2 regions of the Nocardiopsis sp. NPDC006938 genome follow, and region 1 is predicted to be linked to the other one. Evidence: riboswitches for the same ligand, from Rfam matches in the RefSeq annotation. Region 1 holds a riboswitch; the other holds the start of a gene.

Region 1 (7,415 bases):
CCGCCGCCGACGACGTCCCCGACTTCCGACCGGACCAGTGGAGCCTGGCCTCCATCGGGGCCCAGGAAGCCTGGGAGACCAGCCAGGGGCAGGGCGTCACCGTGGCCCTCCCGGGGGTCTCCGTCGACGAGGAACACCCCGACCTCAGGGACAACCTGGTGGTCGACACCGAGTTCGGGGGCAACGGCGGCGACACCGACCTGGGCACGGCCATGGGGGCCCTGGCCGTCGGGCACGGGCACGGCATGGACGCGGACGGCGGTGTACTGGGCGTGGCCCCGGCGGCGCGTCTGCTGGTCCTGCCCACCGGCACCGACTCCTCGGGTTCCGGCTCGGCCGACACCGGGGACGCCGACGCCACGGCGGGAACGGAGTCACCCGGCGCCGACGCCACCGCGGCGGCCGCCGACTCCGCCGACCTCGCCGACGTCATCGGCTACGCCGTCGAGCAGGGGGCACAGGTCGTCCTGCTGCCCACCGAGGTCGACCAGGACGAGGACCTCCAGGCCGCCACCGCGTCGGCCACCCGCAGCGGCACCCTGGTCGTCGCCCCGGCGGGCGGCGAGGACGACCCCAACGTCCTCGCGGTGGGCGGTGTGACCGAGGAGGGGACGCTCCTGCCCGACTCCCCGCCCGCCTCGGCGATCGGGCTCCTCGCGCCCGGCGCGGAGCTGTCCACCGCCGGGCCCGACATGGGCCAGGTCGACGTGACCGGAACGCCCTACGCGGCGGCGGTGGCCGCGGGCGCGGCGGCCCTGCTCAACTCCGAGTACCCGCAGCTCGGCTCCGAGCAGCTCCGCGCCGCGCTGGTGGAGGGGGCGCAGCAGGGGACCGAGGGACTGTCCTCCCTCTACCTGCCCGCCGCCGTCGAACAGGCCTCCGGCGAGGCCCAGGACATTCCGCTCGTCGACGACGACCTGGTGCAGGACGACTCACCGACCGTCCCGGTGTGGATGTGGTTCGCGCTCGTCGGCGTGGTACTGGCGCTGATCGTCATCCTGCTGGTGCTGTGGGTGCGCCGGAGCACCAAGGACCCCTACGGGGTGGAGGCCGAACGGCGCGAGGAGGACCAGCGCCTCGCGGCCGAGCGGGCCGAACAGGCCAAGGCGGAGGAGCGCCCCTCCCGGAGGAAGAAGGGCGGGCGCCGCCGCAAGACGTAGCCGTCGAGACCTCCGCCGGGCCGTCGCGGCCCCGTGGTGAGGCGCCGGACCCGTGGGGGAGGGCCGTGGCAGACCGGGCGAAAGTCCCGTGACGCCACGGCTTCTCGTTGGTTAGGGTGCGTGCGGAACCACCCCGCCCCCCGGGGGACTCGAGTCGAGTCCCCGGGTCGGCGGGCGCCTCGTTCCGGTACACACCCTGACTCGGCACACACCTCGACGGCGGGAGCCACCATGGTCCGAACACACGACGGTAGCGCGGGCGACGCGGACTACGGGGTCATCTCCCGCACGTACACGGACCACCGTCAACCGGAACCGAGGATCGCCGCGCTGGTGCACGCGGCCCTGGGCGGTGCCCGGACGGTGCTCAACGTCGGTGCCGGGGCCGGGTCCTACGAACCCTCCGCCCTCGACGTCACGCCGGTGGAGCCCTCGTCCAGCATGCGCGCCAGACGCCCCGCGCACCTGGCCCCGGCGGTCGACGGCACCGCGGAGTCGCTTCCCTTCCCCGACGGCTCCTTCGACGCCGCCATGACCACCTTCAGCGTCCACCAGTGGTCCGACACGGCCCGCGGACTCGCCGAGGTCCGCCGGGTCACCACCGGGCCCGTGGCGGTGCTGACCTGCGATCCGGCCCTGGTGCGCGACTTCTGGCTGTACGACTACTGCCCCGAGGTCCTGGACACCGAGGCCCGGCGCTACCCGGCGCCGTCGGCCCTCGCGGAGGGGCTGGGCGGGACGACCACGGTCACCCGCGTGCCGATCCCGCTCGACTGCTCGGACGGGTTCAACGAGGCCTACTACGGACGCCCCGAGCTGTTGCTCGACCCCGGTGCCCGCCAGGCCTGCTCCGCCTGGAGCTTCGTCGACGAGGACGCGCACGCCCGCTTCCACGAGCACCTCACCCGCGACCTGCGCGACGGCACGTGGGACGCGCGCCACGGACACCTCCGCGAACTCCCCGAATGGGAGGGCTCACTCGTCCTGGTGGTCTCCACTCCGGACGGGCCCAGCGCGGTGTGACCGTCGCGTTCGGTCAGGGCGTTCCGACGTTCGGTGACGCACGAATGCGCGTGCATATGTAAGGCACGCGGAAAGCCTTGACGCGGGTGCGACGGGAGACAAGGCTTTGTGGAATGTCGCCCCTCGAAACGCCCTCTCTGCCCTCCCGAGGAGATAAGCGGGTCGTGTCCGACCCGATGGCACGCAATCTGGTCAACGGTCGCGTGCGCCTCTCCGACCCCGACCCGAAGTGGCCCTACCTGTTCCGCCAGGAGGAGTCCCGCATCCGGGGAGCCCTCGGCGACCGCGTACTGACCCTGGAACACGTCGGCTCCACCTCGGTGCCCGGCCTGGCCGCCAAACCGTGCGTGGACCTGGTCATGACGGTCGCCGACTCCGCCGACGAGTCCGCCTACCTCCCCGACCTGGAGAGGGTCGGGTACGCGCTGGTCATCGCGGAACCCGACTGGTTCGAGCACCGGGTGCTCAAGGGGCCCAACGTCAACCTCAACCTCCACGTGTTCGGCGCGGGGTGCGAGGAGGTCGACCGGATGCGGCTCTTCCGCGACTACCTCGCGGCGGACGCCGGGGCGCGCGAACGCTACACCGCCGTCAAACGCGAGCTGTCCGAGCTCACCTGGAAGCGCATCCAGGACTACGCCGACGCCAAGTCCGACATCGTCACGGAGCTCCTGGCCGAGGCCGAGGCATGGCGCGCGCGAACCCCGGGCCAGGGCTGAGACCCGCCCCGGGCGCGCCCGCGTGAGCCCCGGCGGTGCCGACCCGACACCGCCGGACGGCGTGGACACGGCGCGCCGACCGGCGGCCCGTCCCCCGCGACCACGTCCTGACCGATGACCACCGCCCGACCGGTCCTGAACCCACCGGGGCGGTGCCGGGCACCGATCCGCTTCGGGGCCCGGCCCGGTTCCGTCAGGGCGCGTCGTCCCGTCCCGGGCACGGGTGCCCCCGGCGTCCCCGCCTGCTCAGGCGCCGCCCACGCGCAGGGACCGCAGCTGCTCCTGGAACCACCGGCGCGGAGGCAGCGCCACGGCCGCCTCGGCCAGCCGCTCCCGGCGCTCCTTGCGTTCCGGAGCGGGCATCGACAGCGCCCGGTGCAGCGCCTCCGCGGTCTCCACCGTGTCGTAGGGGTTGACCAGCAGGGCGTCCGCACCCAGCTCGTCCGCCGCGCCCGCCTCACGTGAGAGCACCAGGACCGAGTCCCGCTCGGACAGGACCGGGCCCTCCTTGGCGACCAGGTTCATGCCGTCCCGGATCGGGTTCACCAGGAGCACGTCCGCGATCTGGAACGACGCCAGCGATCGCGGGTAGTCGTCGTTGACCTCCAGCACCAGCGGGGTCCACTCCGGCGTCGCGAACTCCTCGTTGATCTCCCTCGCGGTCCGCAGCACCGCGTCGGTGTACTCCCGGTACTCGGGTACGTCGCCCCGGCTGGGGTAGGCGAAGGCCAGGTGGGTGACGCGGCCGCGCCACTCCGGGTGCGCCGTGAGCAGCTCGCGGTACGCCTCCAACCCGCGCACGATGTTCTTGGAGAGCTCGGTGCGGTCGACCCGGACGATGAGCCGGGTGTCGCCCACCGCCTCGCCCAGAGTCCGCCTGCGGTCGGCCACGGCGGGATCGGACGCGCTCTCCCGCAGGCCGGTCTCGTCGGCGCCCAGCGCGTGCACGCCCACCTGGACGACCCGGCCGCCGTGCTCCACGGTGCCCCGTTCGAGGTCGACGTCGGCGCGCAGGACCTCGGCGCAGCAGCGCAGGAACGCGTTCGCCCACCGCGGGCTGTGGAACCCCAGCCGGTCGGCGCCGAGCATCCCCTCCAGCAGTTCCCGGGCCACCTGGTCGGGCAGCATGCGGAAGTACTCCGGCGGGGCCCAGGGCGTGTGCGAGAAGTGCGCGATGCGCAGGTCGGGGCGGCGTGCCCGCAGGATGCGCGGCACCAGCGCCAGGTGGTAGTCCTGCACGGCCACGCGCGCGTTCTCGGCGGCGCCGCCCACGAGGGCCTCGGCGAAGGCGTTGTTGTAGGCGGTGTAGTCCTCCCACAGGCGTCGGAACTCCGAGCCGAAGGAGGGCGAGTTCGGGGTGTCGTAGAGCAGGTGCTGCACGAACCACAGGGTCGAGTTGGCCACCCCGGTGTAGGCGCCGGAGAAGGTCGTCTCAGGGAGTTCCAGCATGTGGACGCGCATGCCGTCGAGGTCGTGCGCGCGGTCCAGTCGGGCCCCGGGTGCCTCGGCGGCCGCCCGGCGGTCGGCGTCGGACAGGGCGGCGCACACCCAGAGCCCGTCGATCTCGGAGGCCACGGAGATCATTCCCGAGACCAGGCCGCCCCCGCCCCGACGGTGCTCCAGGGAGCCGTCGTCGGCGGTGGAGAAGGAGACCGGCCCCCTGTTGGAGGCGATGAGGATCTCGGCCTTGTCCACTGGTCGTCCTCTCGACGAAGGATGGGTCGTGGTTCACGCTCCCCCTAGGTCTCGCCTGGAGCCGGTGACCCCAAACCCCCTCGGGGGCAACGGTGGACACCGTCACACCCGTGGAGGAGCCGCCGTTCGCACCCCCGGAACGCACCGGCTTCCCGCCCCTGGCGGACACTTCCGTCTCACCATGTGGGAGGAGTTGTGTAATCCGGATCACCCGGCGTGGAAAACGGGTCGCATCCTCGGTTACAGTGACGGTGCGTTCTCGAAGGAGAACCGCCACAACTTCATATTGCTCATCCAGAGGGGTGGAGGGACCGGCCCTGCGAAGCCCCGGCAACCATCTCGACATGTGGAACCGCGATCACCGCGTCCCGTCGAGACAGGTGCCAACTCCGGCCTGGGGTCAAGGTGGCCACCAGGAAAGATGAGGGGAGACGCCTCGCCATGGCGATTGCCGCCGCCGAACCCACCTCCGTCCGCGCCTTCGGCCCGGGAACCGCGCTGTCCTGTCGGGAGTGCGGGGAGCGCTACGAACTCTCGCCGATCTTCGCCTGCCAGTTCTGCTTCGGCCCCCTGGAGATCGCCTACGACTTCGGGACCGTCACCCGCGAGCAGATCGAGAGCGGCCCCAAGAACATCTGGCGCTACCGCTCCCTCCTCCCGGTCCCCGACAACGTGGCCGACCTGCCCAACATGAACCCCGGCCTCACCCCCCTCGTCAGGGCCGACCGCCTCGCCGCCGAACTCGGCCTGCGCTCCCTGTACGTCAAGGACGACTCGGCCAACCCCACGCACTCCTTCAAGGACCGGGTCGTCGCGATCGCCGTCGAGGCCGCCCGCACCTTCGGCTTCACCACGCTCTCGTGCTCCTCCACCGGCAACCTCGCCGGTGCGGTGGGCGCCGCCGCCGCGCGCGCCGGGTTCGACTCGTGCGTGTTCATCCCCGCCGGTCTGGAGGAGGGCAAGGTCGTGATGGCCGCCGTGTACGGCGGGAAGGTCGTGGCCATCGACGGCAACTACGACGACGTCAACCGCTTCTGCTCCGAGCTCATCGGCGACGAGGCCGGGGAGAGCTGGGGCTTCACCAACGTCAACCTGCGGCCCTACTACGCCGAGGGCTCCAAGACGCTGGCCTACGAGATCGCCGAGCAGCTCGGCTGGCGCCTGCCCGAGCAGATCGTCATCCCGATCGCGTCCGGCTCCCAGCTCACCAAGATCGACAAGGGCTTCCAGGAGCTGATCCGGGTCGGCCTGGTCGAGGACCGCCCGTACAAGGTGTTCGGGGCGCAGGCCACCGGTTGCTCGCCGGTCGCCCGCGCGTGGGCCGAGGGGCACGACGTCATCCAGCCGGTCAAGCCGGACACGATCGCCAAGTCGCTGGCGATCGGCAACCCCGCCGACGGCCCGTACGTGCTGGACATCGCCACCCGCACCGGCGGTTCGATCGAGCACGTCGGCGACGACGAGATCGTCGACGCCATCAAGCTGCTGGCCCGCACGGAGGGCATCTTCGCGGAGACCGCAGGCGGCGTGACCACCGGAGTCCTGCGCAAGCTGGTGCGCGAGGGCACGCTCGACCCCGAGGCGGAGACGGTCATCGTCAACACGGGTGACGGGCTCAAGACCCTCAACGCCGTCGACTCGGGCGTCACCGCCACGATCAAGCCGTCCCTGGAGGCCTTCAAGGCCGAGGGCCTGGCCTGATCCCCGGGCCCGCGCCCGCACCCACCACCCCGCGCAGCACCCACGTCCCAGGAGTACGAACACCATGAGCGTCAGCGTCCGCGTGCCCACCATCCTGCGCACCTACACCAACGACGTGTCGGAGGTGACCGCCGAGGGCGGCACCCTGGCCGAGGTCCTCGACGACCTGGAGGCCAACCACCCGGGCATCCGCGCCCGCGTGCTCGACGACAACGGCAAGGTCCGCCGCTTCGTCAACGTCTACGTCGGTGACGAGGACGTCCGCTTCGACCAGGGCCTCCAGACCGAGGTCCGGGACGGCCAGCAGATCTCGATCATCCCGGCCGTCGCCGGGGGCTGCTGACCCCGAGGCACCACACGGACGGGGCGGGCGCCGGAGGGCGCCCGCCCCGTCCGTGTGCCCGTCCCCTCGTAACCTGGGAGGAGGACTCTTCCGGGGATGAGGGTGGCGATGTCGGCGACGCGGTTGTTGGTGCTCGGTGTGGTGCGCATTCACGGGCGGGCGCACGGGTACCGGGTGGGCCGTGAACTCATGGGGTGGGGTGTCGAGGAGTGGGCCAACGTGAAGTGGGGGTCCCTCTACCACGCTCTGCGCAAACTCTCCGAACAGGGCAAGCTCCGTGAGTTCGTGGCCGAGGGGGAGGCGTCCGGCCGGACCTCCTACGAGGTCACCGAGGACGGTGAGGCCGAGTTCCACCGGCTCCTGCGCAAGGCGCTGAGTTCGACCGAGGACGAGGCCCTGCTGTGCGCCGGTGTCACCCTGATGATCGCGCTGACCCGCGCTGAGGCGATCGGCCTGTTGCGGCAGAGGTTGGCACGGTTGGAGGAGGACGAGGCCGAGCTGCGCGCGTCGATGGACCTGCCCGACTCCGAGTGGGGCAAGCCCCCACACGTGCGCGAGCTGTTCCGGTTCTGGTCGTACTCGCTCGACTCGGGCACGGCATGGACCCGGCAGCTGATCTCCTCCCTTGAGACGGGGAGGTACGTCATGGCCGACGACGGACCTGACGACGGTCCCCGGCAGCCGGGACCGCTCCCGGTCTGAGCTGCCCGAGACCCTCGCCCGCCGCGGCGCTGCCCCGCACCGGGTCCCCTTCTGGGACCCACGCCCACGTAT
Region 2 (7,415 bases), on a different contig from region 1:
TTCCCCCTCCGCTGCGCGTACGGGTCACTGTTCTACCAGTACCCGAGGGGGCTCCCGAGCGGGAACGGCGGTGTTGTCGGCGGCTTCTGGTAAACCAAGGGTGATGACTGCACAGCCCGGCCCACCCGACGACGACGGCCTCTTCGACGTGTCGGAGCTGCTGGACCCCAAGGCGCTCGCCAAGGCTCGGGCCCAGGAGGCCGCCCGGCCCGAGGCGCGGCGGCCCGCCGGGAGCCTGTCGGTGGCGCGCGTCATCGTCGACACCCCGCTGCCCCACCTGGACCGCTACTTCGACTACCGGGTGTCCGCCGACCAGGACGCGCAGGCCGTCGCGGGCTGCCGGGTGAAGGTGTGGTTCCACGGGCGCCTGCTGTCGGGGCTGATCGCCGAGCGGGTGGAGACGTCCGACTTCGGCGGCCAGCTGTTGTACCTGGACTCGGTGGTCTCCGCCGAGCCGGTGCTCTCCCCCGAGGTCCTGGAACTCGCCCGGGCCGTGGCCGACCGCTACGCGGGCACCCTCAACGAGGTCGCCAAGCTGGCGATACCGCCGCGCAGGATCAGGGTGGAACGAGAGGAGCCGCCGGAGCCGCCCGACCCCCCGGAGCGGGAGGACGCCGACACGGGCCCCGGCCCCTGGGCGGACTATCCGGACGGGCCGGGGTTCGTGGCCGCCCTGCGCGAGGGGCGTGCGGCCCGCGCGGTCTGGAACGCCCTGCCCGGGCCGGGGTGGGACGACGCGATCGCCGTGGCGGCCGAGGCCGCGCTGGACGCCGGTCGCGGCACCGTGATCGTGCTCCCCAACAGCCGCGACGTGCGGGCCGTGGACGCCGCGCTGACCCGCCGCCTGGGTGAGGGGCGCCACGCCGCCCTGCCCGCCGACCTGGGCCCCACGCCGCGCTACCGGCGCTGGCTCTCGGTGCTGCACGGGCGGACCCGGGTGGTGGTGGGCTCGCGTCTGGCCCTGTTGGCTCCCGTGCGCGACCTGGGGCTGGTGGTGCTGTGGGACGACGGCGACGACGTCCATGTGGACCAGAGCGCGCCCTATCCGCACGCCCGCACCGTCCTGGCGATGCGCGCGCACATGTCGGGAGCCGGGGCGCTCTTCGGCGGACACACCCGCTCCACCGACACCCAGCTGCTGGTGGAGTCGGGCTGGGCGCAGCCGCTCGTGGCCGACCGGGCGACGCTGCGCGGGCGGGCTCCGGTGATCCGGCCCGCCGGGGACGACCACGAGCTGGCCCGGGACGAGGCCGCGCGCACCGCGCGGTTGCCGAGCCTGGCACTCAAGGCGGCGCGTGAGGGCGCCCGCGAGGGTCCGGTGCTGTTCCAGGTACCGCGCCGGGGCTATCTCAACGCCCTGGCCTGCGCCGGCTGCCGTGAACCGGCGCGCTGCGAGGCCTGTCGCGGGCCGCTGGCGATCCGTGACGCGCACGCCGTCCCCTCCTGCGGGTGGTGCGGTCGGGTGGCCGGACGGTGGACCTGCTCCGAGTGCGGCTCGCCCCGTATGCGCGCCGTGGTGGTCGGCGATCGCAGGACCGCCGAGGAGCTGGGCCGGGCCTTCCCCTCGCTGACCGTGCGCACCTCCGGTCGGGACGAGGTCCTGGCCCAGGTGCCGAACAAGCCGTCGCTGGTGGTGTCCACCCCGGGTGCCGAGCCGGTGGTTCCGGACGGCGGATACGCCGCGGCCGTGTTGTTGGACGGCTGGGCGCTGCTCAACCGTCCCGACCTGCGCGCCTCTGAGGAGGCGCTGCGCCGCTGGCTGAACGCCGCCGCGCTCGTGCGGCCGGGCGGCACCGTGGTGGTGGCGGCCGACGCGTCCGTGCCGGTGGTGCAGTCGCTCGTGCGCTGGGACCCGGCCGGGTTCGCGGAGCGCGAGCTCGCGGAGCGGCGCGGGCTGGGGTTTCCCCCGGCGGTGTCGATGGCCTCGATCACCGGCGCCCCTGAGCACGTGCGGGAGCTGCTGGACCAGATCCGGTTGCCGGAGTCCGCCGAGGTACTGGGACCGGTTCCGGTGGACACGCGGACCGGAGACGACGGCGGGGTGACCGAGCGGGCGCTGCTGCGGGTGCCGCGCGGCGCGGTGGGCGAGCTGTCCCGGGCGCTGAAGGCGGCCGCGTCAGCGCGCAGCGCGCGCCGGGACGAGCACCTGGTGCAGGTGCGGGTGGACCCGCTACAGGTGCTCTAGGGTGTGTTTTGTGGATGCTTTCGCCTTCTGGCGGCGGAGCCGCCAGCACCGCGAGCGGCCGCCAGGCCATCTCTCGCAAGACGATGAGCGACGGTCAGCCCGGGTTTGGCTGTCCGAGCTCCATCGGCGCAGCGAGAGGCAGCCTGGCACCGTGAGAACACCGCGCCGCCAGGCGTCCCTTGAGGGTGGTGGAGGGCGACGGGCGGGCGGAATGATCCACACAACAGGCCCTAGGTGACCGGCGCGGGCCCGGTGTCGGGCGCCTGCCCGTAGCGGGCTCGGTAGAGGTCGCGCAGGAGGGCGACCTCGGCACCGTGGTGGATGAACTCGCGGTTGAGGTGCAGCAGGAGCACGACCAGGGGGAAGTCGGCCCACTGGGGCGCCTCCGCCCCGCCCACGGGCGCGGCCAGCGCGTCGTCGTCGAGCTCCTGGACGTGCGCGACCCACGTGAGGTAGGCCCTGCGCAGACGCTGTCGGGCCTCGGCCGCGGTGGAGGGCCAGTCGATGGTGTCGCGGTTGGCGGTGCGGTCGCCGAAGTGCCAGTTGATCCGGGCCTCCAGCACGTCCACCACGATGTGCCCCAGGCGCCAGGCGATGGTGGTGACCGGCGGCGGATCGGGCTCGGGGTAGGAGCCGTCCGGGGCGTGGCGGCCGTCCGGCAGCTGGCGCACGGTCCAGCAGTCCGGGACCGGCTCCCAGTGGAACTCGGCGTCGGTCAGCCCCTCCAGCCGAGGCCACAGGGAGAAGTCCCAGTAGAACTGTATCTGGGCCAGGATCTCGGCGTTCCAGTTCAGCGCCATCGCGGCTGTCCCCCTCCTCGCCCGGGCACGCGGCCCAGCCCGCCCAGGGTCCCGCACCCGGGGTCGGACACGTCATCATCCGGGTAGGGCCACCAGGTGAGGTCGGCGACCCCCGGTTCGACCGGGAGGAAGGGGGCGAAGGCGCGTTCGGCGACGACGCGGGGGGCCGTGGAGGTGAGGGCGACGTATCCGCCGCCGCGCATCATCGAGTGCAGGGTGTCCAGGCCCCTGGGCGGGTCCTGTTCGGTGTGAGGTCGGGTCATCAGCACGGCGACCGGCTGGTCGAAGTCGACCAGGCCGCTGCCGTGCAGGCGCCGGAGCGCGGCGTCGGCCCCGCCGGTGGTCTCCCCTGCCAGGACGGCGCTGTTGCGCGCGGGGGCGGCCAGGACACCGGCGGTCCCGGTCGGGGCCAGGTGGACGACGGTGGCGTCGGCGTGGGCACCGCGGACCCGTTCGGCGGTTCCGGGCACCGGACACCCCCAGTCGACGAACTGGCGTACGCGGGCGTCGGCGCAGAGGTAGTCGACGACGCGGCCGAGGAAGGCCTGGTGGAGACGGACCCGTTCCGTCTCGGCGGGGTCGGGCGGTGGGCAGCCGCGCGCGCCGAGGCTGACCACCCGGGAGGGCTGCTCGGGCACGCGCGGGGGCTCGGTGGTTCGGAACACGGCCGTGAGGGGCCCTGCCTTGGGTCCTCGGACGTCCGTCACGATCACGCTCCCCCAGCCGGTTCGCTCGCGGGAGGCGGGACGCGGTGCCGGTGCGGACCGGTCGGGTCCGGCGACGGCGCGCCCCACCGTCAGGGCCCGATAGTACCGCCTGGGAACGTGATCCCCGGCACACCCCGGCGTGAAATGTGGCCTAGTGCGTCGTATGTGGGTTCATGCGTCGCATGGCCCCTTGGGTACGAGGTCCCGAAACACCTCATTCACGACACACCGGACACGGGCGGACGCGTCAGAGGACGTTGCGGGGGTCCGGAACGGGGGCGAGTCGGCCGTCGCAGTCGGCGTACTCCCAGCGCGGGCCCCGCGCCACGAGGTCGGCGACCGCCCCGACCAGCCGGTCCACGTGCTCCTCGGTGGTGCCCACGCCCAGGCTCGCGCGCACGGCCTGGTCGTGGCCCTCGGGGAGCAGGTGGGTGGTGAGCGGGTGGGCGCAGAAGAGGCCGTCGCGTACCCCGATCCCGTACTCGGCCGACAGCGCCGCCGCCAGCAGGTCGGCGGGCAGTCCGTCGACCACGAACGACACGATGCCGACCCGGGGGTGCTCGGCGTCCCACAGGGACAGCTCGTGCACGCCCGCGATCTCGTCCAGCCCCGCGCGCAGCCTCTCCAGCAGGGCCGCCTCCCGGATGTGCTGGAGGGAAAGCGCCTCGGTCGTGAAGGTGTCGCAGGCCGCCGCCAGGGCCACGGCCCCCAGCACGTTGGGGCTGCCCGCCTCGTGCCGAGCGGGCAGGTCGTTCCACTTCACGTCGTGCTCGGTCACCCGGCGGGTCGCTCCCCCGCCCGCGAGGTAGGGCGCGGCCTCGCCCAACCAGTCGGCGCGACCCGCGAGCACGCCCGAGCCGAAGGGCGCGTAGAGCTTGTGTCCGGACAGCGCCACGTAGTCGGCACCGGTTCCGGAGAGGCTGAAGGGCAGGTGCGGCACGTACTGGGCGGCGTCCACGACCACACGGGCCCCCTCGGCGTGGGCCGCCTCGACCAGTTCCTCCACCGGCCAGATCTCGCCGGTGACGTTGGAGGCGGCGGTGACGCACAGCAGCCGGGGACCCTCGGGGGCCGCGGCGAGCGCGGCTCGGGCCGAGGTGACGGCGGCCTCGGGCGAGGCGGGAAGCGGCAGCCGGACCACCTCGCCCGCGCGCGACGCCGGGTGCTCCCAGGGGAGCAGGCTCGCGTGGTGCTCGGAGGCGAAGACCACCACGGTGCAGCCCTCGGGGGCGGCGCGGGCCAGCAGGTTGACCGCGTCGGTGGTACCGCGCACGAACACGACGGCGTCGGCGGAACCGTGCTCGTCGGCCTCGGTGCGCACGCCCAGGAACCGGGAGACGCTGCGGCGGGCCCGCTCGTAGGCGTCGGTGCTCACCTGCGAGTGGTGTCCGGCGCCCCGGTGGACGCTGGCGTAGTACGGCAGGGCGGTGGCGAGCGCCTCGGCAACGCTGGTCAGGCAGGGGGCGCTGGCGGCGTAGTCGAAGTTGGCGTAGTCGACGCGCTCACCGGTGACCAGGGGGACCCCGTCCTGCGCGGCGACGATCGAGCAGCCGGTGCGGGCCTCGGCGCCACGGGCCGCCGCGCGAGCGGCGGAACGGCTGGAGCGGGTGGAGTCGAACGGGATGACGGTGGTCATGGGGCACCTCTTCGTGGGTCGGGGGACCCACGGGGTGGCCGATGACGGCCGCTCCTCAGGGGTCCGCGCTTGTCTGACACGGTCGTGTCGGGACCTGGTCCTCACCCGGGGCACCCCACCGCGGAAGGAGGGTTGCCGACCAGCTAGCCGGGGCTTGTCGCTGGTACTCGTGACCTGTGCCGAAATGTAACACAGGGTTCCCGAGGCGCGCATCCGCGTGTCCGTGTGCTCTGGACCACCCCCGCCTTGACACCGGAGGTCCCGGCTGGGCCATACTGATCGAGAACTGCCCTCACGTCGCGGGTGTCCGGTTTCCCCCGGCCGCCCTTCAGACGCGAGACTCCAGTCCGTTGGAGTTTTCGCGTGCCCGCAGACAAGAGGTGCATCTTCCGTTGTACGGCGACGACCGTGTTCAGCAGCTTCTCCGCAACCCCAGGGTTGTGCTCATCTCCGGCTACGCCCGTCTTCCCGACTCGGTGGCGAGCCACTCCCAGTACCAGCGGCTCGGTGTCGTGCTCGCGGTGGACTCCGCGGACGGCCGGATCGTGGCCGCGGACACCACCCTGCTGACCGACCTGGCCCGGGACTTCTTCCGCGCCCTGGTCGAGGGCGCCTCGGTGACCGAGGACATCGCGGAGATCGTCCGGCGGGTCCAGACGCGCTACGCGGGCCAGTCCGGCGCCGCGCTCACCACCGCCCTGCGCCGCTGCCTGGAGACCTACTACCAGCTCCGGGACGGCGACCAGCTGCCCGGCGGCTCCGTGGAACCGGACGGCACCGTCCGTCCCGACGGCGAGGAGTGACCCCCCATGAACGAGAACGGCCCCCAGCCCGCCCCCGGCTCCGGGGATGGCGCGCCGCTCCCCCTGGCCGGGGTGCGCGTCGCCGACCTGTCCCGGGTACTCGCCGGGCCCTACGCCACCATGCTCCTCGCGGACATGGGCGCGGAGGTGGTCAAGGTGGAGCAGCCCGGCCGCGGCGACGACACCCGCTCCTGGGGCCCTCCCTACGCGGAACCCACCGAGGAGCACCGTGCGGACCACTCCCCCGGTGAGGCCGCCTACTTCCTGTCCGTGAACCGGAACAAGCGCAGCCTGGCCGTGGACCTGAAGGACCCCGAGGGCCTGACCGCCGTCCGGGAGCTGTGCGCGGCCTCGGACGTGGTCATCCAGAACTTCCGGCCCGGGGTGATCGACCGGCTGGGTCTGGGCTACGAGCGGATCAGCACCCTCAACCCGGCGGTCGTGTACTGCTCGGTGAGCGGGTTCGGGCCCGAGCACGAGCCCTCGACACGACCGGGCTTCGACATCGTCGTGCAGGCGGAGAGCGGGCTGATGGCGACCACCGGCCCCGCCGACGGTCCGGCCAGCAAGGTGGGGGTGGCGCTCACCGACGTCCTGACCGGCCTCAACGCCGCCGTGGGCATCCTCGGCGCGCTCATGAGGGCCCGGCAGACCGGTCGGGGCGAGAACATCAGCGTCTCACTGGTGAACTCGACGCTGTCCAGCCTGGTCAACCTCGCCCAGCAGGCGCTGGTGACCGGCACCGAACCGGCGCGGGTCGGCAACGCTCACACGACCATCGTCCCCTACCAGGTGTTCCCGACCCGGGACGCGGAGGTGGTGATCGCCGCCGGGAACGACGCCCTGTACCAGCGCCTGTGCACCGCTCTCGACCGCCCCGACCTGGGGCGGGACCCCAGGTACGCCACCAACCCGCAACGGGTGGCGCACCGCGACGAACTGGTCGGGGAGCTGTCGGCCACCCTGCGGGAGCGGCCCGCCGAACACTGGATGGGAGTCCTGGTCGAGGCCGGGGTCCCCGCCGGGCGGGTCCGGGGCGTGCTGGACGCCCTGCGCACCGCCGACGCCAGGGGCGACGACGTCCTGCGCACGGTGGAGCACCCCACCGCGGGCCCCCTGGAACAGGTGCGGGCGGGCTTCCGGATGGAACGCACTCCCGTCCCCATGACCGCCCCTCCTCTGCTCGGGCAGCACTCCACGCAGGTCCTGGCCGAACTCGGCCTGGACCCGGACCACGTCACGGCGCTGCTCGCACGCGGCGCCGTCCAGCAGACCGACGTCGGC

The links. Region 1 has a riboswitch for S-adenosylmethionine ahead of thrC (threonine synthase). Riboswitches for the same ligand answer to the same signal wherever they lie in the genome.
Region 2: linked by a shared signal. The riboswitch ahead of ACFYL4_RS00680 (aminotransferase class V-fold PLP-dependent enzyme) and the one ahead of thrC (threonine synthase) in region 1 are both predicted to bind S-adenosylmethionine.

What each region holds. Positions count from the first base shown of each region.
Region 1 is NZ_JBIAGA010000003.1:311,992-319,406, forward strand. It holds gene ACFYL4_RS06890 (S8 family serine peptidase) at 1-1,160, shown strand, start outside; gene ACFYL4_RS06895 (class I SAM-dependent methyltransferase) at 1,392-2,183, shown strand; gene ACFYL4_RS06900 (GrpB family protein) at 2,297-2,902, shown strand; gene ACFYL4_RS06905 (trehalose-6-phosphate synthase) at 3,149-4,597, opposite strand; SAM riboswitch class I at 4,885-5,025, shown strand; gene thrC (threonine synthase) at 5,039-6,298, shown strand; gene ACFYL4_RS06915 (ubiquitin-like small modifier protein 1) at 6,363-6,641, shown strand; gene ACFYL4_RS06920 (PadR family transcriptional regulator) at 6,738-7,343, shown strand.
Region 2 is NZ_JBIAGA010000001.1:145,750-153,164, forward strand. It holds gene ACFYL4_RS00665 (primosomal protein N') at 104-2,185, shown strand; gene ACFYL4_RS00670 (DinB family protein) at 2,416-2,985, opposite strand; gene ACFYL4_RS00675 (SAM-dependent methyltransferase) at 2,976-3,650, opposite strand; gene ACFYL4_RS00680 (aminotransferase class V-fold PLP-dependent enzyme) at 3,940-5,328, opposite strand; SAM riboswitch class IV at 5,389-5,503, opposite strand; gene ACFYL4_RS00685 (DUF3870 domain-containing protein) at 5,721-6,131, shown strand; gene ACFYL4_RS00690 (CaiB/BaiF CoA transferase family protein) at 6,138-7,415, shown strand, end outside.